One region of the Citricoccus sp. NPDC079358 genome, then DNA from elsewhere that is predicted to be linked to it. Evidence: riboswitches for the same ligand, from Rfam matches in the RefSeq annotation. Region 1 holds a riboswitch; each other region holds the start of a gene.
The links. A riboswitch is a leader RNA that binds a small molecule or an ion and turns the genes downstream of it on or off. The one in region 1 is predicted to bind S-adenosylmethionine.
Positions count from the first base shown of each region.

Region 2: it holds a riboswitch for S-adenosylmethionine, as region 1 does, so the genes downstream of both, AB0333_RS09275 (LLM class flavin-dependent oxidoreductase) here and AB0333_RS12150 (acyl-CoA dehydrogenase) in region 1, are expected to answer to the same signal.
Region 3: it holds a riboswitch for S-adenosylmethionine, as region 1 does, so the genes downstream of both, AB0333_RS09240 (LLM class flavin-dependent oxidoreductase) here and AB0333_RS12150 (acyl-CoA dehydrogenase) in region 1, are expected to answer to the same signal.

Region 1 is NZ_JBFBLI010000009.1:100,295-107,468, reverse strand. It holds gene AB0333_RS12160 (formate/nitrite transporter family protein) at 1-595, shown strand, start outside; gene cynS (cyanase) at 610-1,047, shown strand; SAM riboswitch class IV at 1,212-1,326, shown strand; gene AB0333_RS12150 (acyl-CoA dehydrogenase) at 1,419-2,792, shown strand; gene AB0333_RS12145 (acyl-CoA dehydrogenase family protein) at 2,789-4,066, shown strand; gene AB0333_RS12140 (LLM class flavin-dependent oxidoreductase) at 4,099-5,529, shown strand; gene AB0333_RS12135 (ABC transporter substrate-binding protein) at 5,581-7,174, shown strand, end outside.
Region 2 is NZ_JBFBLI010000006.1:71,582-78,755, forward strand. It holds gene AB0333_RS09260 (acyl-CoA dehydrogenase family protein) at 1-589, shown strand, start outside; gene AB0333_RS09265 (sigma-70 family RNA polymerase sigma factor) at 789-1,385, shown strand; gene AB0333_RS09270 (anti-sigma factor) at 1,382-2,218, shown strand; SAM riboswitch class I at 2,344-2,435, shown strand; gene AB0333_RS09275 (LLM class flavin-dependent oxidoreductase) at 2,500-3,903, shown strand; gene AB0333_RS09280 (helix-turn-helix domain-containing protein) at 4,012-4,575, shown strand; gene AB0333_RS09285 (MFS transporter) at 4,797-6,389, shown strand; gene AB0333_RS09290 (hypothetical protein) at 6,486-7,019, opposite strand.
Region 3 is NZ_JBFBLI010000006.1:61,579-68,752, reverse strand. It holds gene AB0333_RS09245 (ATP-binding cassette domain-containing protein) at 1-919, opposite strand, end outside; gene AB0333_RS09240 (LLM class flavin-dependent oxidoreductase) at 916-2,376, opposite strand; SAM riboswitch class I at 2,390-2,481, opposite strand; SAM riboswitch class I at 2,764-2,857, shown strand; gene AB0333_RS09235 (ABC transporter ATP-binding protein) at 2,868-3,710, shown strand; gene AB0333_RS09230 (aliphatic sulfonate ABC transporter substrate-binding protein) at 3,801-4,820, shown strand; gene AB0333_RS09225 (ABC transporter permease) at 4,916-5,683, shown strand; gene AB0333_RS09220 (OsmC family protein) at 5,936-6,526, shown strand; gene AB0333_RS09215 (sodium:solute symporter family protein) at 6,523-7,174, shown strand, end outside.

The DNA.
Region 1 (7,174 bases):
GGTCCCGCTGGCCTGGATCGACAAGAGGCCCGGCGTGACCATCGGCGGTCTGCTGCGCAACTGGGGCCTGGTCTTCGTCGGCAACTTCGCCGGAGCCTTCCTCGTGGCCGTCATGATGGTGGTGACCATGACCTACGGCTTCCAGACCCCGCCGAACGAGGTGGCCCAACAGATCGGCTCCATCGGCGAGGGGAGAACCGTCGGCTACGCCGAATACGGTGCGGGTGGCATGCTGACCCTCTTCATCCGCGGCGTGCTCTGCAACTGGATGGTCTCGACCGGTGTGGTCGCGGCCTTCCTGGCCAAGGACGTCGTGGGCAAGGCCCTGATCATGTGGATGCCGGTCATGCTCTTCTTCTACATGGGATTCGAGCATTCCATCGTCAACATGTTCCTCTTCCCGGCGGGCCTCATGCTGGGCGGTGAGTTCTCCATCATGGACTACCTCGTCTGGAACGAAATCCCGACCGTGCTCGGTAACCTCGTGGGCGGCCTCTCCTTCGTGGGCCTGACGCTCTACGCCACCCACTACCGCACGGCGGCCAAGCGTCAGCCGAAACTGCCGAGCCTGTCCGACCACGCCGTGAGCCGCTGACCATGGACCCCATCATGCATAAGGCGCACGCTGCCGACCTCGTCAATGCCGCACGCATCCGTGCCGGTCTCACCTGGGCGGGACTCGCCGCCGCCATCGGAGCCGCACCGGTGTGGACCACGGCCGCGCTGCTGGGACAGCACCCGATGACCGCGGCCCAGGCCGGCGTCGTGGTCGAGATGCTCGGTCTGGGCGACGACGTGGCCGAGAGCCTGCAGCAACAGCCGGACCGGGGCAGCGACCCGGCCGTGATGCGCGATCCCACGATCTACCGGTTGATGGAGGCCATGTCGGTCTACGGGCCGGCGCTGAAGGCCCTGATCCACGAGGAGTTCGGGGACGGCATCATGAGCGCCATCAACTTCAAGGCAGACGTTACCCGCCGTGCCGATCCGGACGGCGACCGCGTGGTCATCACCTTGGACGGCAAGTTCCTGGACTACCGCTGGTGACCGACCAGCACTGACCTGTCCAGGCCGTCACAGACCGTCATCTGAGGCGGCCGGGGACGGTCGGGCCGGCATTTCGGCACGGAACCGGGCGCAGATGACGCCAGGCCCCTGAACATGACCCGAGGCTTGGCGGCCGCGAGCTGACTGCCTAGGGTCGAGAACAGAATCACGAGATCCGGTGCTAAGCCCTGGCTGGCCGGACGGCAACCCTCTCACCGTAGTGGGGTGCTCCAGGTGATGATTCGGCCTCCGGAAACCACCGCGGGGCAAGTACGGCACCACCGTGAATGCGTGTCCCGGCCGTCAGGCTATGACGACGCCGTGTTCCGGGCCAACGCCATTCCGGTGTGCCATGGCTGACGGGGACACCCATGACGGACACCACTCACCTCGAACACCGCACCGCGCCTTCCAGCCTGCCCACCTTCGATGAGCTGCGGGCAGCCATCGGCCCCGCCGGGCCGACGGACGCCCAGCTCACCGCGCACTTCGCCCCGGTCTTCGCGGCCGTTGCGGCGGGATCGGCACAGCGCGAGCAGGATCACGAGCTGGCGTTCGCCGCTCTAGAACATCTCCGCGGCGCGGGATTCACGCGGGTGCGGCTCGGCCGCGACCACGGGGGCATCGGGGCGAGCCTGCCGCAACTGGCCGATCTGCTGGTGGAACTCGCCGCCGCGGACTCCAACCTGCCTCAGGCGCTGCATGGGCACTTCATGTTCACGGAGCAGCACGAGAACGAGCCCCAGGGCGCGGTCTCCGAGTGGTGGCTGGCCGAAGTGGCGGCCGGGAAGATCTTCGGCAACGCCCTGGTGGAGCTGCCGCCGTCAGCAGGCCGGCGTCCCGTGCACTGGATCGACGCCGACCCGGACACCGTGCAGGCGGCTGCCGCCACGGGCACCACGGAGGTGGCCCGCCTGACGGGTGACAAGTTCTACTCCACCGGGGCCATCTTCGCCGACTATCTGTTGGTCTCCGCAGTCCGTCCCGGGCTCGAGGAGGACGGTCCGATCTTCGCGATCATCGACGCCCGTGATCCTGGGGTGCAGCGCATCGACGACTGGAACGGCTTTGGCCAGCGGCTCACCGCCTCCGGTACCACCACCCTGGACCACGTCCCCGTGCGGGCCCAGCGGACCCAGGAGTTCAACGTCCCCACGGGCGTGCTGGCCTACACCGTCCTGTGGATCGTGCTGGCGGCCACCCAGGCCGGGATCGGCGCCACCGCGCTGGCCGAGATCACCGCGTTCGTCCGAGGTCGGCGTCGTACCTATGACCACGCGACGGCGGAGACGCCGGCGGAGGACCCGCTGGTGCACCAGGTCATCGGTGCCGTGTCCGCCAAGGTGGGCTCGGCCCGGCACATCGTGCGGGGCGCCGCGGCCGTGGTGGAGGAGTCCTTCCTCCAGGTCCGGGGCCACACCGACCTGGAGGACCCGGTAGTGCTCCAGGCCCACGCCCGGGCCAACATCGCGCTGTCCGAGGCGACGCTCGTGGTGTCCGATCTGATCCTGGAGGCCACCAACCAGATCTTCGAGTCCGGCGGGGCCTCGGCCACGGATGCCAGCCGGCAACTGCACCAGCACTGGCTCAACGCCCGGACGATCGCCAGCCACACCCCGCTGATCTACCGCACCCAGGCCGTAGGCGACTACCGGATCAACGGTGCCATCCCGCCGTTCCACTCCACGGCCCGCAACTCCGCCGCCGCGGAGGCCGCCACCCCATCCACCACCGAAGGAGCATGATGACCACCACCGCCGAGCGCACCACCGCGCCCTCCTCCGCCGCCTCCACCGGAAGCGAACCGTCCGGCCAGGCCTACCGGACCGTCCGGGAACGGCTGGCCCCGGTGTTCGCCGCCATCGCGGACAGCGCCGCCGAACGGGAGGCCGAGCACATCATCGACCGCGACGCCGTCCGGCGGTTGGCCGCGGCGGGGTTCACCTCCCTGCGGGTGCCGGTGGAGTACGGGGGTGCCGGACTCTCCTTCGCGGAGCAGGCCCAGCTGATCGTGGAGCTGGCGGCGGCGGACTCGAATCTGGTCCAGGCCCTGCGTGCGCACCTGATCAATCAGGAGAACGTGCTGGGGCACCCGGACCCGGTGTTCCGGAACCGGTGGCTGCGCCGCCTCGGGGACGGGGCCGTGGTCGGCAACGCCGTCACGGAGATCAACAACGCTGTGGGGGAGGGGACCACCACGCTGGTCCAGGACGCAGAGGGCACCTGGAGGCTCAACGGCACGAAGTACTACTCCACCGGGACGCTCTACGCCGACTGGATCATCGTGGCGGCCGTGGACGCCCAGGGTGAGGAGATCGCCGCTACGGTGTCTGTGAACGCCCCCGGGATCACGAGGCTGGACGACTGGGACGGCTTCGGCCAGCAACTCACCGCCTCCGGCACCACGGTGTTCGAGAACACGCCGGTCGAGGCCGAGGAGGTCTACACCGGCGGCCTGGATGACGGCACCCGCGTCGCCACCGGCCAGGCCAGCTGGCAGTTCCTGCACCTCGCGGCGTTGACCGGCATCGCCGAGGCCATCGTGCGGGACGTCAGCGCGTACGTCCGCGGCCGGCGTCGTTCTTTCAGCCACGGGACCGCGGAGCTGCCGCGGGATGATGCCCAGGTGCTCCAGGTGGTCGGCGAGCTCTCCTCCGCCGCGTTCGCCGCGCGGGCCGCCTTCGAATCGGTGGTCTCCGCGCTGGGCGGCGTCCTCGAACGGGAGGCCGCCGGTGAGGACCTGCCGGAGGAGGACACCAACGCCCTCTATGTCCGCGTCTACCAGGCCCAGCAGGTCATCGCGAAGAACGTCCTGGCCGCGGCCACCCACCTGTTCGAGGTGGGCGGCGCCTCGGCCCTGAGCCAGTCGAGGCGACTGGACCGGCACTGGCGCAATGCCCGCGTGCTGGCCAACCACAACCCCCTGATCTACCGGTCCCGCCTCCTCGGGGACTGGGAGGTCAACGCCACCCCGCCGGCCCGTTCCTACCGCATCGGCTCCGTGCCGAACGCCCAGTGAACCCGAACCCCGATCAGCATCCAGGAGTACCCATGAGCACCGAGAACACCACCCCCGCCCACATCACCCCCTCCCACACCGCCCCGCGCCCGCTGCGCTTCAACGCGTTCGTGATGAACACCACCAGCCACATCCACCACGGCCAGTGGCGCCGCGAGGATGCCGGCCAGACCGAGTTCACGGACGTCAACACGTGGATCAACCTCGCGAAGACCCTGGAGGCGGCCAAGTTCGACGCGATGTTCTTCGCGGACGTGGTGGGCCACTACGGCGATGCGGACGCGGACTACTCCGTGTACGTCAACGAGGGCCTGCAGATCCCGTCCAACGATCCGACCGTGCTGCTCGGGGCGCTCGCCGTGGTCACCGAGCACATCGGCCTGGCCACCACCTCGAATGTCTTCCAGTCCCACCCGTTCCAGTTCGCCCGCCAGCTCTCCACGCTGGACCACCTCTCCGGCGGCCGCATCGCCTGGAACATCGTGACGGGCACGCAGGACAACGGTTCGCGCAACTTCGGCCTGCCCCGGCTGACCGACCACGCCGAGCGCTACCGCTGGGCCGCGGAGTACATCGACGTCACCTACAAGCTGTGGGAGGGATCGTGGGACGAGGACGCGGTGGTCAAGGACCGCGCGGGTTCCCGCTACTCGGACCCGGAGAAGGTGCACAAGATCCACCACGTGGGCGAGCGCTACTCGGTGGAGGGCCCGCACCTGCCCTCCCCGTCCCCGCAGCGCACGCCGGTGCTGTTCCAGGCCGGTTCCTCCGCCTCCGGCCGTGACTTCGCCGCCCGCAACGCCGAGGCCGTGTTCATCATCGCGACCACCCCGGATGTGGCCCGCCAGCAGATCGAGGACACCAGGCGCCGCGCCGTTGAGGCAGGCCGGGCACCGGAGGACATCACGTTCTACCAGGGGCTCAGCTTCGTCATCGGGGACACCGAGGAGGAAGCTCAGCGCAAGCTGGAGGAGTACGAGCAGTATGCCTCCCTGGACGGGTACCTGGCCCATGCCGCCCTCGTGGACCCGGACGGCCGGGTCTATCCGCCGGAGACCCCGCTGAAGGACCTGGAGACCAACACCCAGAAGGGCTTCGCCGAGTGGGTCTCCAAGGCGATCACGGACCGTGAGCCCGTGGTGGCGGACATCGCCTGGCGTAGCCACCGCAACAGCCGCGTGGTGGGCACCCCGGAGCAGATCGCCGACCAGCTGGAGCAGTGGCAGGCGGCCGGCGTGGACGGCATCAACGTCATCAACTGGGTCATCCCCGGCTCCTTCGAGGAGTTCGCGGAGAAGGTCCTGCCGGTGCTGCGTGAACGTGGCCTGGCCCAGTCCGAGTACGCTCCGGGCACCCTGCGCCAGAAGCTCTTCGGCCGCGACCGGCTCCCCGAGACCCACCCGGCCGCCCAGTACCGCGGAGCCTTCGCCCGCGTGGAAGAGACCGTGCCCGCCGGCGCCTGACCCCCGCGCCTCCCGGCCACGAGAGCCGCCCAGCGGCCCGAAAGGAACCCCATGAACACCCCACCCTCCCCGAACGCGCCCGAAAACCGGCGCGGTCCGGACGGCCAGACGGCCACCACCACGGCCGGGACCAAAACCAGAACCAGGCCACGACGCCGGCCGGGCGCCCTCACCGCCGGCCTCGCCCTGGCCGTGGGGTCGGCCTTGGCCCTGTCCGCCTGCTCATCCGGGGCCGCGGGCCCGCAGGAGCAGGCGGCACTGACCGGCTCCGCCACGGGGCCGGTCCAGGGCGGCGTCCTCGAGTACGGGCACCTCCAGGAGCCCAACTGCATCTTCGGCGGCTGGATCCAGGAGAACTTCACGGCCCGCCAGGTGCTGGACAACCTGGTCTCGGCCACGGAGGACGGCTCCGTGGTGCCGTGGATCGCCACGGACTGGGAGGTCTCCGAGGACCGGACGGTGTGGACCTTGAACCTGCGGGATGACGTCCACTTCACGGACGGCACACGGTTGGACGCGGAGGCCGTGGCCTACAACTTCGACTACTGGATGGATGGCGGCAACGGCACGGCGGCGGCTCATCTGGGCGGGTTCTACGACCACTCCGAGGTGGTGGATGCTGACACGGTGGAGATCCACCTCTCCGCGCCGTTCGCCCCGTTCCTGTCCACTCTCTCGCAGTCGTACTTCGGCCTGCAGTCGCCGATGGCGCTGCAGACCCGGACGGTGGAGGAGAACTGCACCGAACCGATCGGCTCCGGCCCCTTCACGGTCAAGGACTGGAAGCGCGGCGAGTACATCGAGTTCGAGCGCAACGAGGACTACGACTGGGCGCCGGAGAACGCGCGGCACCAGGGACCAGCCCACCTGGAGGGCATCCGCTGGAACATCGTCCCGGACGGCACCTCGCGCTACGGCTCCCTGCTGGCCGGAGAGATGGACGCGATCGGCGAGGTCCCCGCCGTCAACATCGCCGAGGCGCGCCAGCGGTATGACTTCACGCAGTACATCACCCCCGGCCGGCCCGTGGTCATCAACCTGAACACCGAACGCGGCATCTTCACCGACCAGGCGGTCCGCCAGGCCCTGAGCCACGCCACGGACCGCGAGGCGAACATCGAGTCGGCCTTCCTGGGCACCGTCCCGTTCGAGCCCAGCGGCTACCTCTCCCAATCCACGCCCGGCTATGACGCGGACGCGGCCCAGCAGTACCCCTTCGACCTGGAGCAGGCGAACGAGCTGTTGGACGGCGCCGGGTGGACCGGTCGCGCTGAGGACGGGACCCGGATCAAGGACGGGCAGCGGCTGCAAGTGACAATCGTCTACGGCCTGAACACCATCGTCACGCCGGACGGCAACACCGCCATCCAGAACTTCCAGGAGCAGGCCCGGGCCGCCGGATTCGACATCGAACTGCGACCACTCACCCCCTCCGAGAACTTCTCCGGCGCCTACTCCACCCCGGACAGCTATGACGGCAGCGTCGGGTACTGGACCAGCCCGCACGCCGGGATCCTCAACATCAACTACCGGCCCTCCACCGAGGAGGCGCCCAACGGGGCCAACACCACGTTCCTGGACAACGAGCAGGTGTTCACCACCATCCAGGAGGCCCTCCAGGCGCCCACGGCCGAGAAGGTCTTCG
Region 2 (7,174 bases), on a different contig from region 1:
GCTGATGGCATTGCCGCCCGCCGACGGACCGGTCCCGCTGCACCACGAGTCCACCCTGATGGCGTTGCTGGCGGGCATCGGACGGGCCGCGCTGCGCGACGGGGTGGAGCAGACACGGCGGCGGAAGCGTTCACCCAACACCGGGGGCGGGCTGACCCCGCGTGAGGACGACCAGCTGCTGGGGATTATCGGCGAGCTCTCCGCCCAGCAGGCGACCGCCGAGGAACTCGTGCGCGCCGCCGGACGGGACCTGGACGCGGCACTGGAGCTCACCGCCGTCGGGCTGGAGCAGCCGGACGGGGAATCGGAGGGCGCCGCGGCCGAGGCGATGCACCGCGCCGCCCTGACGGCGCACCGGGCACACGTGATGGTGCCCAAGCTGGTGCTGGACACCTGCACGCGGATCTTCGACACGCTCGGCGCCTCCGCCACCAGCACGGACCTGCAGCTGGACCGGCACTGGCGCAACGCCAGGACCATCGCCAGCCACGATCCGGCCGTGTTCATGGCCCGGATGGTGGGCGACTGGGAGGTCAACGGCACCCCCACGGTGCCCTACCTCCAGACCGGCGCCACCGACGAGGTCTGAAGCCCGACCCATCCGCAGGGGCATCGGCTCCGAACACCAGACAGCACCCTGCACCCGAGCAGGCCACCGGACCACCACCCCACCGGACCACCACCGGACCGACACCCAAGGAGCCATGCGGATGAAGACACCACCCTTGTTGAACGACGCCCCTGACCGTTAGGCCGGTGCCGGCCCCATGCCCGGATAGGGTGGAGCCATGACGAGCACTGCAGGCACCGGACCCGGCCGCAGTGCTGCGCGCGAGCGGGACGCCCATTTGGTGGGCCTGCTCCAGCGCAGTGCCACCGGAGACCAGGAGGCTTTCGCCGCCTTCTACGACGCCGTGGCCCCCTCGGCCTACGGCCTGGCGCGGAAGATCGTGCGCGACGCCGACCTCGCGGCTGACGTCACGCAGGAGGCCCTCGTGGATGTGTGGCGCTCCGCCGAGCGCTTCAACCCTGACCGCGGATCCGTGGTCGGCTGGGTCTGCTCGATCACCCACCGCAGGGCCGTCGACCTGATCCGTTCCACCCAGTCCGGCCGGTACCGGGAGGAACGGGCCGGGGTCGCCGGGTTCGAGAGGGACCGGGACGACGTGTCCGAGGCCGTGGAATCGGCGGAGGACCGGGAACGCGTGACGAAATGCCTCGGCACGCTGACCGGCCTGGAATACGAGGCCGTGACGCAGGCCTACTACGGCGGACTGACCTACCGGCAGGTCGCTGAACGACTCGGGGCCAAACTGGCCACCGTGAAATCCCGGATGCGCAGTGCGCTCCAACGACTACAGGACTGTTTGGGGGTGGGAGCATGACGAACGGAAACGAGCACGAGATCAAGAACGAGTTCGACGCGGAGTTGCTCGCCGCCTGGGCCCTGGACGCCGTGGACGAGGACGAGCGCCGCGCCATCGAGCAGCGGCTCGGCTCGGACCCCGAGCTCCGCGCCCGGGCCGAGGCCCTCACCAGCACCGTCTCCCGCCTGGCGGTGAGCACACCGGCCGAGCCTCCCGCCGACCTGCGGGACCGCGTTCTCTCGGCCGTGGCCGAGTCCGGCCAGGACGCCCGTCCTGATCAGGACGCCGGCGCCTCGCCCCTGGCAGGACACGGTGCGGACGGCCGCCCCGGGGCTGGCTCCGGGCGAGCCGGCGTCGCCGATCTGGCCAGCCACCGTGCCCGACGCCGGCCGGACGCGCGCCGCTGGTGGGTGGGGGCGGTCTCGGCCGCTGCGGCCGCCGCGATCGCCGTGGCCGTGGTGGTGAGCCAGCCGTGGGCGCCCACGGGTGGCGTGACCGAGGGCGATCAGCTCACGGCGATCGAGCAGATTCTGCAGGTGGACGGAGCTGAGCGGCTGGAGTCACCGGTGACCGGCGGAGGTGAGGTCGAGGTGGCCCGCGCCCCGTCTGGTGAGACCGTGCTGGCCGCACGGGGCCTGCCGGCTCCCGCCGAGGGGCGCGACTACCAGATGTGGACCATCCAGGGGGAGGCAGCCCCGCAGCCGGCCGGGCTGCTGGAGGTCCAGGACGGCCTCGCCCTCGTGCGGATGCAGGACGTCCCGGCGGATGCGGCGCTCGCCGTCACCGTGGAACCGGACGGCGGGTCCGAGGCGCCGACCACGGATCCGATCGTGGTCCTCGCCTCAAGCTGACACCGCCCGTCCCGTTTTGAGGGCAGAAATAAGTACTCATCTCTGCCCTCAAAACGGAAAAGCCGGGTGACTCCGCGTGAACCCCCGGTTGGGGTCGCGCCCCAGGGTGTGGTGCAATCGATGGGTACCCATCCAGAGCGGCCGAGAGATCTGGCTCGATGACGCCGCAGCAACCACCGGGCAACCGGACAGGTGCTACCGCCAGGACCGATGGAAGGAGCACCACCGTGTCTGTCCCCAGCAACGAGAACGCCCATGGATCGAACCAGCTTCCCGAGGGTGTGCCCACCACCGCCACCGGCCGGCGCGAGATCCTCTTCAACGCCTTTGACATGAACTGCGTGGCCCATCAGTCACCCGGTCTCTGGCGCCACCCCGAGGACCGCGCCCGTGACTACAACACCCTGGGCTACTGGACCGGGCTGGCGCAGACCCTCGAGCAGGGATTGTTCGACGGCCTGTTCATCGCCGACGTCCTCGGGCCCTATGACGTCTATGGATCCTCCGACGAGGCCACCCTGAAGGCCGGCACGCAGGTCCCGGTCAACGACCCGATGCTCGTGGTCCCGCCGATGGCCGCCGTCACCGAGCACCTGACCTTCGGGGTCACCGCCGGCACCGCCTACGAGCACCCCTACCCGTTCGCGCGCCGCCTGGCCACCCTGGACCACCTGACCGAGGGTCGCGTGGGCTGGAACGTGGTGACCGGTTACCTGCCCTCCGCCGCCATCAACATGGGCCAGGTGGACCAGATGGAGCATGACGAGCGGTACAACCACGCCGATGAGTACCTCGACGTGGTCTACAAGCTCCTCGAGGGCTCCTGGGAGGACGACGCGGTCGTCTACGACAAGGAGTCCGGGGTCTTCATCGACCCGTCCAAGGTCCACCGGATCGAGCACGAGGGCACCTACTTCAAGACCCCCGGCATCGCCTTCACCGAGCCCAGCCCGCAGCGCACCCCGGTGATCTACCAGGCCGGCGCCTCCACCCGCGGACGGGCCTTCGCCGGCAAACACGCCGAGGCCGTGTTCATCAACTCGCCCACCGACGAGATGATCAAGGGCACCGCCGCCAAAATCCGCCAGGGTGCGGTCGAGGCCGGCCGGGATCCCTATGACATCCGCATCATGTCCATGCAGACCATCGTCACTGGGGCCACCGACGAGGAGGCACGCGCCAAGTACGAGGAACTGACGCAGTACATCGACGTCGAGGGCGGCCTCGTGCTGATGTCCGGCTGGATGGGCATCAATCTGGCCGAGTTCGAGCTCGACGAGCCGATCGGGGACGTGAAGTCCAACGCCATCCAGTCCGCCGTGGAGACCTTCAAGAAGGCCTCCGGTGACGCCGAGTCCGAGTGGACCGTGCGCAAGCTGGCCGAATGGGTCGGTGTGGGCGGCTTCGGCCCCGTCATCGTCGGCTCCGGTGCGACCGTGGCGCGGGAGCTGGCGCGCATCCAGGACGAGACTGACGTGGACGGCTTCAACCTCGCGTATCACATCACCCCCGGCACCTTCGAGGACGTGGTGGAGTACGTGGTCCCCGAACTGCAGCAGTTGGGCCGCTACAAGACCGAGTACGCCGAGGGCACCATGCGCCACAAGCTCTTCGGGCGCGGTGACCACCTGCCGCAGAACCACTACGGCTCGTCCTTCGCCCTGCGGAACCGCGCGCACGCCTGAGCGTGCGGGCCGGCGTCGGGCCGGATTTACCCCCGGGCCCGGCGCCGGCTGATGGCGAAGGCGATAGGCTGGGTCACCATGGCCACACTCCGGGAAGCCCAAAAACGTATGACGCGTCAACTCCTGCTGGATGCCGGGGTGGAGGTCATGACCGAGAAGGGCTATGGTGCCACCACCATCGACCAGATCGCTCTGGCCGCTGGTGCCACACGGGCCACGTTCTACCTGCACTTCACCTCCAAAGCGGAGCTCGTGCGCTTCATCGTGGAGCGAGCTGACGAGATGCTGACGAGCGCGGACCGGCCACCGTTGCCGGAGATGGTGGCCTCCAACGACCCCGGCACGATCCGGGCCTACCTCAGCCGCAAGTTCGACCAATGGCCGGACATCAAGCCCTACATGATGATCTCGCTGCAGGCCGCGGCCGCCGATCCTGAGATTCAGAGTGCCCTGGACGCCTGGCACGACCGGGCCATCGGGGCCATGGCATCCGGGCTTGATTCGGCTGACCGGTTCGATCCGAGCAGCCGGAGGGTCCGTTGTGCGATTGCCTTCGGTCAACTGATCTTCATGTCCCAGCGCTGGTTCCGCCTGGGTTGGGCCGTCGACCGCGAGGAACTGCTCGACCAGATGACCGCATCGTGGACAGGGCTGCTCTGCACGCTCGATTGACGGCATGACTGTCCTCGTTATTACCAGCACTGCCCCGCCGGATCCTTCCGGCGGGGCAGTGCTTTGTCATTCACGATAATCACTTGACAGACTGTCTTGTGAGTGGTGATACTGATCACGATCTTCCGTGGGGTGTATCACCTCACTGCACGGAAGTCGGACCTATCACGTGCTTGTCCCAGCCAGTCCCTTGCGTTGTCGCACCGTCTCCAGGAGTCCCCATGACCATCCCCACTGCGGACCAGACCCGGCCCAGGCCTGCCGCTGACGCGGCCTCCCCGCCCCGCATGGCCAAGATCAACGGCACCATCTTTGCGGCCGCCGTTGCCGTACTCGTGGCGCAGCTGGCCAATGCCCTGCCGGGCGCGCTGAACGGCACGTTCCAGCAGTACTTCGGCACCGTTGGCTCGCAGCTCACCTGGATCACGGCGGGATTTATGATCCCCGTGGTGGTGTTCGAGCTGACCTTCGGCATGCTCGGAGACCGGTTCGGACACCGGCGCCTGACCATCATCGGGTCCGTGGTCCTGGCTTTCGGGTCCCTGGTCTGCGCCCTGGCCCCCTCGGTCCAGATGATGTGGGTGGGCTCGGCCATCAACGGTCTCGGCGCCGGCGCCATGTACCCGGCATCCCTCGCCCTCGTGGCGGCCGTGACGGTCACTCCGCAGCAGCGCGCCCGGGCTATCGCGGCGTGGGCGGGCTGCCTGTCCGCGGGCGGGATCGTCGCGCCGCTGCTCGGCGGAGGCTTTGCGCAGTCCGGTGCCTGGCAGTGGTCCTACGGTGTGGTCGTCGTGCTCGGACTGGTGGTGGTCGCCACCTGCCTCGTGTTCTCCACGGAGTCGACATCCCAATCAGGACGCCGGATGGACCTGTGGGGGCAGATCACCTTCGCCCTCGGCCTGATCCTCGTCCTCTTCGGTTTGGTCCAGGGGCCCGAGACCGGCTGGAGCGCACCCTCCGTGGTTGCCTCACTGGTTCTCGGCTTCCTTCTGCTGGCCGCGTTCATCGTCATCGAGACCCGCGTCCAGCACCCCCTGCTCCAGCTGTCCCTGTTCCGGAACCCGAACTATTCCATCACCTCGATCATCGCCGTGGTCGGCATGTTCGCCTTCCTGGGCATCTGCTTCTCGTTCTCCATGTGGCTGGGCCCGGTCCAGCACCAGAACCCGATCAACATCGGACTGTTGTTCCTGCTGCTGCAGGGCCCGGCCTTCGTGCTGATCCCGGTCATCTCCTGGCTGATGACCCGCGTCGCGGACCGGTGGGTCCTCACCGGTGGCCTCAGCCTGATGGCCCTCGGTGGCCTGCTCGGGGCCACCACCCTGGACGCGGCCGACCATTCGATGGGTCAGTTCCTGCTGCCGGCACTGTTGACCGGCCTCGGCTTCGCCTTCACGCTCAGCCCCATGACCGCCCTGGCCATCAACACCGTGCCGCGGGAGCTGGCCGGGATGGCCAGTGCGACCACCAACCTGCTGCGTGACCTCGGCTTCGCCCTGGGGCCCGTCCTCGTCGGTGCGGTGGCCCTGTCCGGTGCGGCTCGCCAACTCGGCGCCGATCTGGCGGCGTCCACGTTGCCGACGGCCCAGCTGGGAGCGGCCCAGGGGATCTTCGAAGCCGGAGGCCCGTTCGCCCTGAACTCGATTCCCGCTGAGGCTCCCGGTGGTGCCGCGGCGGAGCTGGCCCTGGAGTCCCTCGGGAGCGGCTTCAGTCAGGCCTTCCTGGTCTGCGCGGTGGCGGCCGCCGCCTCGGCACTGCTGGTGCTGATCGGGCTGCGCACGTCCCGGCCCGCGGGGCCGTCCACACCGGCCTGATCTGCAGGAGACCGGCATGACGACGGCCCCGTCCCCCCTGACGTTCAGGGTCCGGGGCCGTCGTTCAGCCGGTCAGCTGGTCAACTCGTCCGAGTGTCAGGAGCGTCCGGGTCCGCCACCCTCGGTCTCGAGGGACTGGGACGGATCGGAGAGGACGTCTCCGTTGGGGCCGGTGGCCTTGGCGTTGCCGCTCGAGGCATTCGCATCGGAACCAGTGGCCGGGGCGTCCGGAGCACCGTTGACGGACTTGTCGCCGGAAGCGTGCTTGCCGGCAGACTTCTCCGCGGCGGAGGAAGCCTTGTCGGCCAGGTCCTGCGCCGCAGCGGAACCCTTGTCAGCCATGGTGTGGGCGGCGCTGTTGGCCTTCTCCGAGAGCCCGGGCGCCTTGTCCTTCAGCGCGTCCGTGGCCTTGTCCGCGAGGCCCGCCGCCTTGTCCGCCACCACGGGTGCCTGATCCTTCACGGCGGTGGTGGCCTTCTGGGTGGCCTTCTGCACCTGATCCTGGGTCTTAGGGTCGTTCCAGAAGCTCTGTGCGTTCTTGGCGAACTTGTCGAGATTCTTCCGTCCTTCGCGGCTGCCCAGGAGGTATCCGAGGGCCGCGCCGATGCCGAGGGTGATCAATCGTTTCATGTCGTCTCCTTTGTGGCGTCTGCCCGTGGCGGGGTGACCGCTCGGGCATATCCCGAGTCTTCACCGCGGGCGGAGTCTGGTCAATCGGTGCACAGCCCGGCTCCGGGGGATTCACAGCTTTTACTCAGGGAGGGCGTCCTTGCCGGGGGAGACGG
Region 3 (7,174 bases), on a different contig from region 1:
GCTCGCTGCGGACCCCGACGACGGCGCGGCCCAGGGCGGTCGCGCCGCGGGCCTCGATGGTGCCTCCGAGCAGGGCCAGGCGGATCTGGTGGTCCACCGCCACTCGGGTGAACCATTCGGGGTCCACGTCCCCATCCCGGTAGGCGAGATCCAGGAAGGTGTCGAAGCCGGCCGGCAGCGGCAGCGCGGCGATCGGCAGCAGCTGCCCGCCAACGGTGGAGTCCTGGTCCGCGACGAGGGACGGCAGCGAGCCGTACTCCGCGAGCCGGCCGTGGGACAGGGAGGCCACCTGGTCGGCGACGTTCCGGACCACGTCCATCTCATGGGTGATGAGGATGATGGACAAGCCTAGGTCGGTGCGCAGGTCGGCGAGCAGGGACAGGATCTGCGCGGTGGTGTCCGGGTCCAGGCCGGAGGTGGACTCGTCCGAGAGCAGAATCCGGGGCCGAAGGGCCAGGGCCCGGGCGATGCCTACCCGTTGCCTCTGCCCGCCGGAGAGTTGACCGGGGTAGGAGTCGGCCTTGTGCAGCAGTCCGACGCGGTCCAGCAGCTCGGCCACACGGTCCTGCATCTCGTGGTGGACCACCCCGAGGTTGCGCAACGGGAGGGCGACGTTCTCGGCCACGGTGATGCGGCGCAGCAGGGCGGAGTGCTGGAAGATCGTGCCGATGGCACGGCGGGCAGAACGCAGCTGGCGGCCCCGGAGCCGGGACAGGTCGCTGCCATCCACCAGGATCTCGCCGCGGGTGGGCTTCTCCAACAGGGAGATGCAGTGCGAGAGGGTCGTCTTGCCGGCCCCGGAGGGCCCGACCACGGCGGTGATGGAGCCTTCCGGCACGGTCAGATCGATGCCCTTGAGCACCTCGACGGTCCCCCCACGCCCGGTGTAGGCCTGGTGCAGGTCGCGGATCTCGATCACAGCGCGCCCCCGTCCCGGGTGCCGGCCGCTGCCAGCCGGAAGCTGGCGCCCCGGTGGTTCTCCGCCAGCCGGTCCCCGCGGCCGAACAGCTTGTGTCGCAGGGTGCCGGACTCGTACTCGGCGGGATAGGCACCGCGGGCCTGGAGCTCGGGGACCACGTGCTCCACGACGTCCTCGAAGCTTCCCGGGGAGACCGCGTAGGCGAGATTGAAGCCGTCCACGTCCGTCTCCTCGGCCCAGTCCTGCAGCTGGTCGGCGACCTGCGCACCGGAGCCGACGAACACCGGCCCGAAGCCCCCGATGCCGACCCATTCGGCAAGTCGGCGGATGCTCCAGGGCTCTCCGTCCGCGGAGGCGTCGGCACCGCCCGAGCGGAAGGTCTCCACGGCGGACTGCACCGCGTTGGTCTGCACGTCCTGACCGATCACATCGTCCAGGCCGTACTGCGAGAAGTCGATGCCCATCCACCCGGACAACAGTGCGAGGGCACCACGGTGGTCCACGTAACGGACGTAGTCGGCGTGTTTGGCGCGGGCCGCCCCCTCGTCCGGACCGGTGATGACGGTGGCAAGGTTGAAGATCCTGATGTCCTTCGCGTCACGGCCGGCCTCCACGGCGGCAGCACGGATCCTGGTCACGGCCTGGGCCAGCTTGTCCCGGCTGGGGGCGGAGACGAAGGCGCATTCGGCGTTCTGCCCGGCGAAGGCTAGGCCGCGCGGGGAGGTGCCGGCTTGGTAGACCACGGGGGTGCGCTGGGGGCTCGGCTCCGTCAGGGCGATGCCCGGCACCGAGAAGTAGGTCCCCTGATGGCCGATCTCGTGCACCCTGGCCGGGTCCGTGTAGACGCAACCGTCCCGGTCCCGGACCACGGCGTCCTCGTCCCAGGAGCCCTCCAGCAGCTTGTAGACGACCTCGAGGTATTCGTCTGCGTGGTCGTAGCGCTCGTCATGGGCCAGCTGGTCCTGGCGGCCCATGTTGCGGGCAGCCGAGGGCAGGTAGCCGGTGACCACGTTCCAACCGACCCGCCCGCCCGTGAGATGGTCCAGAGTGGCCAGGCGGCGGGCGAAGGGATAGGGATGCTCGTAGGCGGTTCCTGCGGTGATGCCGAAACCGAGGTGTTCGGTCACCGCGGCCATGGCGCTGACGAGCAGCATGGGGTCGTTGACAGGCACCTGGGTGCCGGCGGTGAGAGTGGCCTCGTTGGAGCCTCCATACACGTCATAGGTGCCAAGCACGTCGGCGATGAACAGGCCGTCGAAGCGGCCGCGTTCGGCGACCTGGGCCAGATGCGTCCAGTAGCCGATCGTGTTGTAGTCACTGGAGCGGTCCTCCGGGTGGCGCCACAGCCCCGGGGACTGGTGGCCCACGCAGTTCATGTCGAAGGCGTTGAAACGGATCCGGCGCGGGGAGAGCTCAGGCTCGTTCCGCGGCACGGTCACGGGCAGGGTTTCGGGCACGGGGATGCACGTCCTTCCATCGGTCCTGGCGGTAGCACCTGTCCGGATCCCCGGTGGTTGCTGCGGCGTCATCAAGCCAGATCTCTCGGCCGCTCTGGATGGGTCCCTCACAGGTGACCAGATGGCGCAGGACACAAACTAATCCGGAGTCATATATCGACCCTTCGTGCCGCTGGATGGCCGCGGGTCCGGATTTGACCGCAAGAGACTCCGAATATGACGTGACATGACGCGGCGTCAAGATAAGTGACGGTGGAGGAGCGGACCGTAAAACATGCCGTTGAGTAAAACATGCCGTTGACCGGTGCATTGCCCCCTGTGGAGCTGTGGTTACCGGCTCTTCAGCGGTTGACACGGATACCCTGTGCTCTGCTTCACTGGATGAATCAACCATCCAGAGCGGCCGAGAGATCTGGCTCGATGACGCCGCAGCAACCTCCCGTATGACCCGGGAAGGTGCTCATGCCAGAACCGATGGAGCGTGATTCACCGTGACTGCCCTTGCCGAGTCCCTGACCGGTTCCAGCGTCCTCACGGCGCCGCCGGCCCCGACCACCAGCCTCGCGGTGGAGTTCCGCGACGTCGGCCGGTCCTTCCCCGCCATCGACGGCGCACGCACCGTGTTGCGGGACATCAACCTCACCGTGCGCCCGGGCGAGGTCCTGGCCATCCTCGGGGCCTCCGGCTGCGGCAAGTCGACGCTGCTGCGCGCCGTGGGCGGCCTGGACAGCGGCAGCACCGGGCAGATCCTGGTCGGCGGGTCCGCCGTCCGTCCCTATGACTCCCGCACCGCCGTCGGTTTCCAGGAACCCCGCCTCATGCCCTGGCGCACCCTCCACCAGAACGTGTCCTTGGGGCTGCCGCCCGGCATGGGACGGGCCGAGGGCCGCGAGAGCGTCGACCGTTTGCTGGACCTGGTGGGCCTGGCCGAGCACGCCGGCCTCCGGCCCCGGGAGGTCTCCGGCGGCATGGCCCAGCGGACGTCGCTGGCCCGCGCCCTGGCCCGGCGGCCCGGTGTTCTCCTGCTGGACGAGCCGTTCGGCGCACTCGACGCCCTGACGCGGCTACGAATGCAGGATCTGTTGCTGGACGTCCATGCCAAGACCGCCACCACCGTCCTGCTCGTCACCCATGACGTGGACGAGGCCCTCCAGCTGGCCGACCGGATCCTACTGCTCGGCCAGGACCCCGCTCCGGGTTCCGCCCCTGGCGCGACCACCCGCACCGTGGTCACCGTCCCCGGGGAACGGCCCCGGGACCGCGGTTCGGCCGAACTGGCCCGCCTCCGAACCGAGCTGCTCGGCGGTCTCGGTGTGGACGCCCACCGCCGCTAACCGGCCCCTCCTCCTCCGTACCCGACAGATCGTCCGGCGCCCCACCCCTCCGGGCCCCGGACACACCGCACCCCCTCGAAAGGCACCACTATGCGCTCACGCCTCACCTTCTCCGCCGCCACCCTCGCCCTCGCGGCCCTCGCGCTCACCGGTTGTGTGGCCGGCGAGGGATCCGGTGGTCAGGCCGCCGAGGCCGGCGCCGGTGGCAACGGCTCCGGCGGCGAGCTGAACATCGACTTCGCCACCTACAACCCGCTCTCCCTGGTCATCAAGGAGAAGGGCTGGCTCGAGGAGGAGCTCTCGGAGGAGGGCGTCACCGTGAACTGGGTCCAGTCCGCCGGGTCCAACAAGGCCAATGAGGCCCTGCGTGCCGAGGCCATCGACGTGGGCTCCACCGCCGGTTCTGCCGCCCTGCTCAGCCGCGCCAACGGCACCCCGATCAAGACCATCAGCCTCTACTCCCAGCCGGAGTGGTCCGCCCTGGTCACCACCGCGGATTCGGACATCACCGAGGTCACGGACTTGGTCGGCAAGAACGTGGCCGCCACCAAGGGCACGGATCCCTACTTCTTCCTCATCCAGGCCCTCGGTGAGGCCGGCGTGGACGAGTCGGACGTGACGGTGCAGAACCTGCAGCACGCGGACGGCAATGCCGCCCTGAACAACGGGTCCGTGGACGCCTGGTCCGGGCTGGACCCCATCATGGCCGGGGCGGAGGCCGAGGGAGCCGAGCTGTTCTACCGCAACATCGACTTCAACACCTACGGCTTCCTCAACGCCACGGAGTCCTTCCTCGCCGAGTCCCCCGAGCTGGCCCAGACCGTGGTGGATGTTTACGAGCAGGCCCGCGAGTGGGCCCTTGAGAACCCCGAGGAGACCGCGGCCATTCTCGCCGAGGTGGCCGGCCTCGAGCAGGACGTGGCCACCACCGTCATCGAGGAGCGCTCCAACCTGGACGTGGACCCGGTGCCCGGCCAGGCGCAGCTGGATGTCCTCGAGGTCGTCGGCCCGATCCTCGTGGAGACCGGTGACGTGGCCAGCCAGGAGAATGTGGACCGGGCCCTGGCCGAGCTCCTCGAGCCCTCGTTCGCCGAGAAGGCAACCCAGTGACTACCACCGATTGGATCGACACCTCCCGCCTACCGGACCGGCAATCGGCCGGTGACGGCAAGCCCTTCGGCCCGCCGGCCGGGCAACGTCCCGGGATCAAGGGGGCCCTTTCCACGGGAGCCGGGCGGGCCGTCGTCGGGCTGCTGCTGCCGGTGGTGCTGGTTATCGCGTGGTGGGCCGCGACCGCCGCCGGGCTGTTCTCGCCGGTGCAGCTGCCCTCGCCCTCCTCGGTGGTCAGCGCGGGGATCGACCTGGCCACCGACGGATCCCTATGGCACCACATCGCCATCTCGGTGCAGCGCGTCCTGCTGGGCTTCGTGATGGGCGGGGTCCTCGGACTGGTCATCGGTTCCATTCTCGGCCTGTCCGCCTGGGCCGACGCCCTGCTCGCGCCTCTGATCGGCGCCATCCGCGCGGTGCCGTCGCTGGCGTGGGTGCCACTGCTGATCCTCTGGATGGGCATCGGCGAGGACTCGAAGGTCACGCTGATCGTGATCGGGGCGTTCTTCCCGATCTTCACGAACGTCTATGCGGCGCTCAAGCACGTGGACCCTCACCTGGTGGAAGCCGGCCGTGCCTTCGGCTATCACGGCCTGCGCCTGCTGCGGACCGTGCAGCTACCCGCCGTGGTGCCCTCCGTGTTCTCCGGCCTGCGGCTGGCCCTCGCCCAGGCGTGGCTGTTCCTGGTCGCCGCGGAGCTCATCGCCTCCTCCATGGGCCTGGGATTCCTGCTCACCGACTCGCAGAACAACGGCCGCACCGACCGGCTGATCCTGACGATCATCCTCCTGGCCGTCATCGGCAAGCTCACGGATGCGATCCTCGGCCTGGTGGAGCAGCGGGCGATCCGCCGCTGGTCCTGACCTCCGATCTCACTTTGCGGGCCATGCTCGATGGTGTGCGAGGGACACCACCAAGCATGGCCCGCAAAGTGCTGTTGGCCTGAGGGTCCTACAATGACCGCCGTGTCCTCTTCTGAGCCTTTCCGAGAACCGTCACGACATCCCACCACCGCCGCAACCCCCGCGCACTCGCGTTTTAGCGAGAGTCCCCGCGACTCTGAGTCGAAGACCCTCCGCGCCGCCGGAACGTGGACCGGCCAGCAACAGACGCGGGTGAGCGTCCGCGAGTTCGAGTTCACCGTGGATGAGCCCGAGGCGGTGGGCGGCCGCAACGAAGGTCCTACCCCCATGGAGTACCTCGCCGGGGCAGTGGATGCCTGCATCACCGTGACCGCGGAGCAGGTTGCCTCCCGGCGTGGCCTGGAGCTGACCGGGATCAACACGTATTCGCTCGCCCGGCAGGACCGCCGCGGCCTGGCCGGCACCGCGGACGTCCAGCCGTACTTCCACACCTTCCGGCTGCAGCTGGCCATCGGCACCCCCGAGACGGACGCCACGGCCCTGCGGGACTTCGCGGCCGCCGTCGAGCACTCCTGCCCCGCAGTGAACCTGCTGCGGGACGCGGGCGCGGGCCTGACCGTGGCCTGGACCTTCGCCGGGCGAACAGTGGACCATGACGCCGAGGCCGCCTGCAACTGGGCCCTGGGCTATCAGCCGCGGATCGGCCCAGTGGACGCCCCGGAGCCCGTGTTCACCTGCGAGAACGCCGACGCCGGCCGCGGGACCCCCAGCGGCGCCGCTCCGGGCACACCCGGCCCGGGCACCGACGTCGTGCCGGGTGCCGGCAGGGGGCCCTGCGTATGACCGCCGCCGGACTCTGGACCGTGGCGCTCGCCCTCGCCTACACCGCCTGGCTCGTGGTCGGCGGCCGACTCATGCTCCGGCGCCAGGAGACCGGCAAAGGCGGATTCTTCGTGGGCGGGCGCTCCTTCGGGCCGTGGACCGTGGCGTTCTGCATCACCGGGCTGTTCTCCGGTTCCTCCTACATCGCGATCGTGGAACTGAGCTACCGGACCGGGATCTCCGCCGTCTGGTACGGCGTGGCGGAGACGGTGCAGATCCTGTTGATCGCGCTGCTGCTGGTCAAGCCGTTGCGGGAGAAGCTCGTGGTGACGGTCACCGGGATCATCGGGGACCGCTTCGGCCGTGCCGCGAAGGCCATCGGCTCGGTCATCACCGGGCTGACGTTCCCCATGTACTCCGTGGCCACCACCATCGCGTTCGCCTCTGCCCTGCACGTGGTGACGGACCTGTCCCTGCCGCTGTCCGTGGCCGCGACCGCCGTGGTCCTCCTGGCGTTCCTCTCCGGCGGCGGGATGCGCTCGGTCGGCTTCAGCCAGACCATGAACGTCATCATGATCGGGCTGATGTTCCTCGTCGGCGTCTGGGCCCTGCTCGCCAACCCGGGCTTCGGCGGCGCGGACGGGCTCGTGGCCCGCGCCTCCGCGGCAC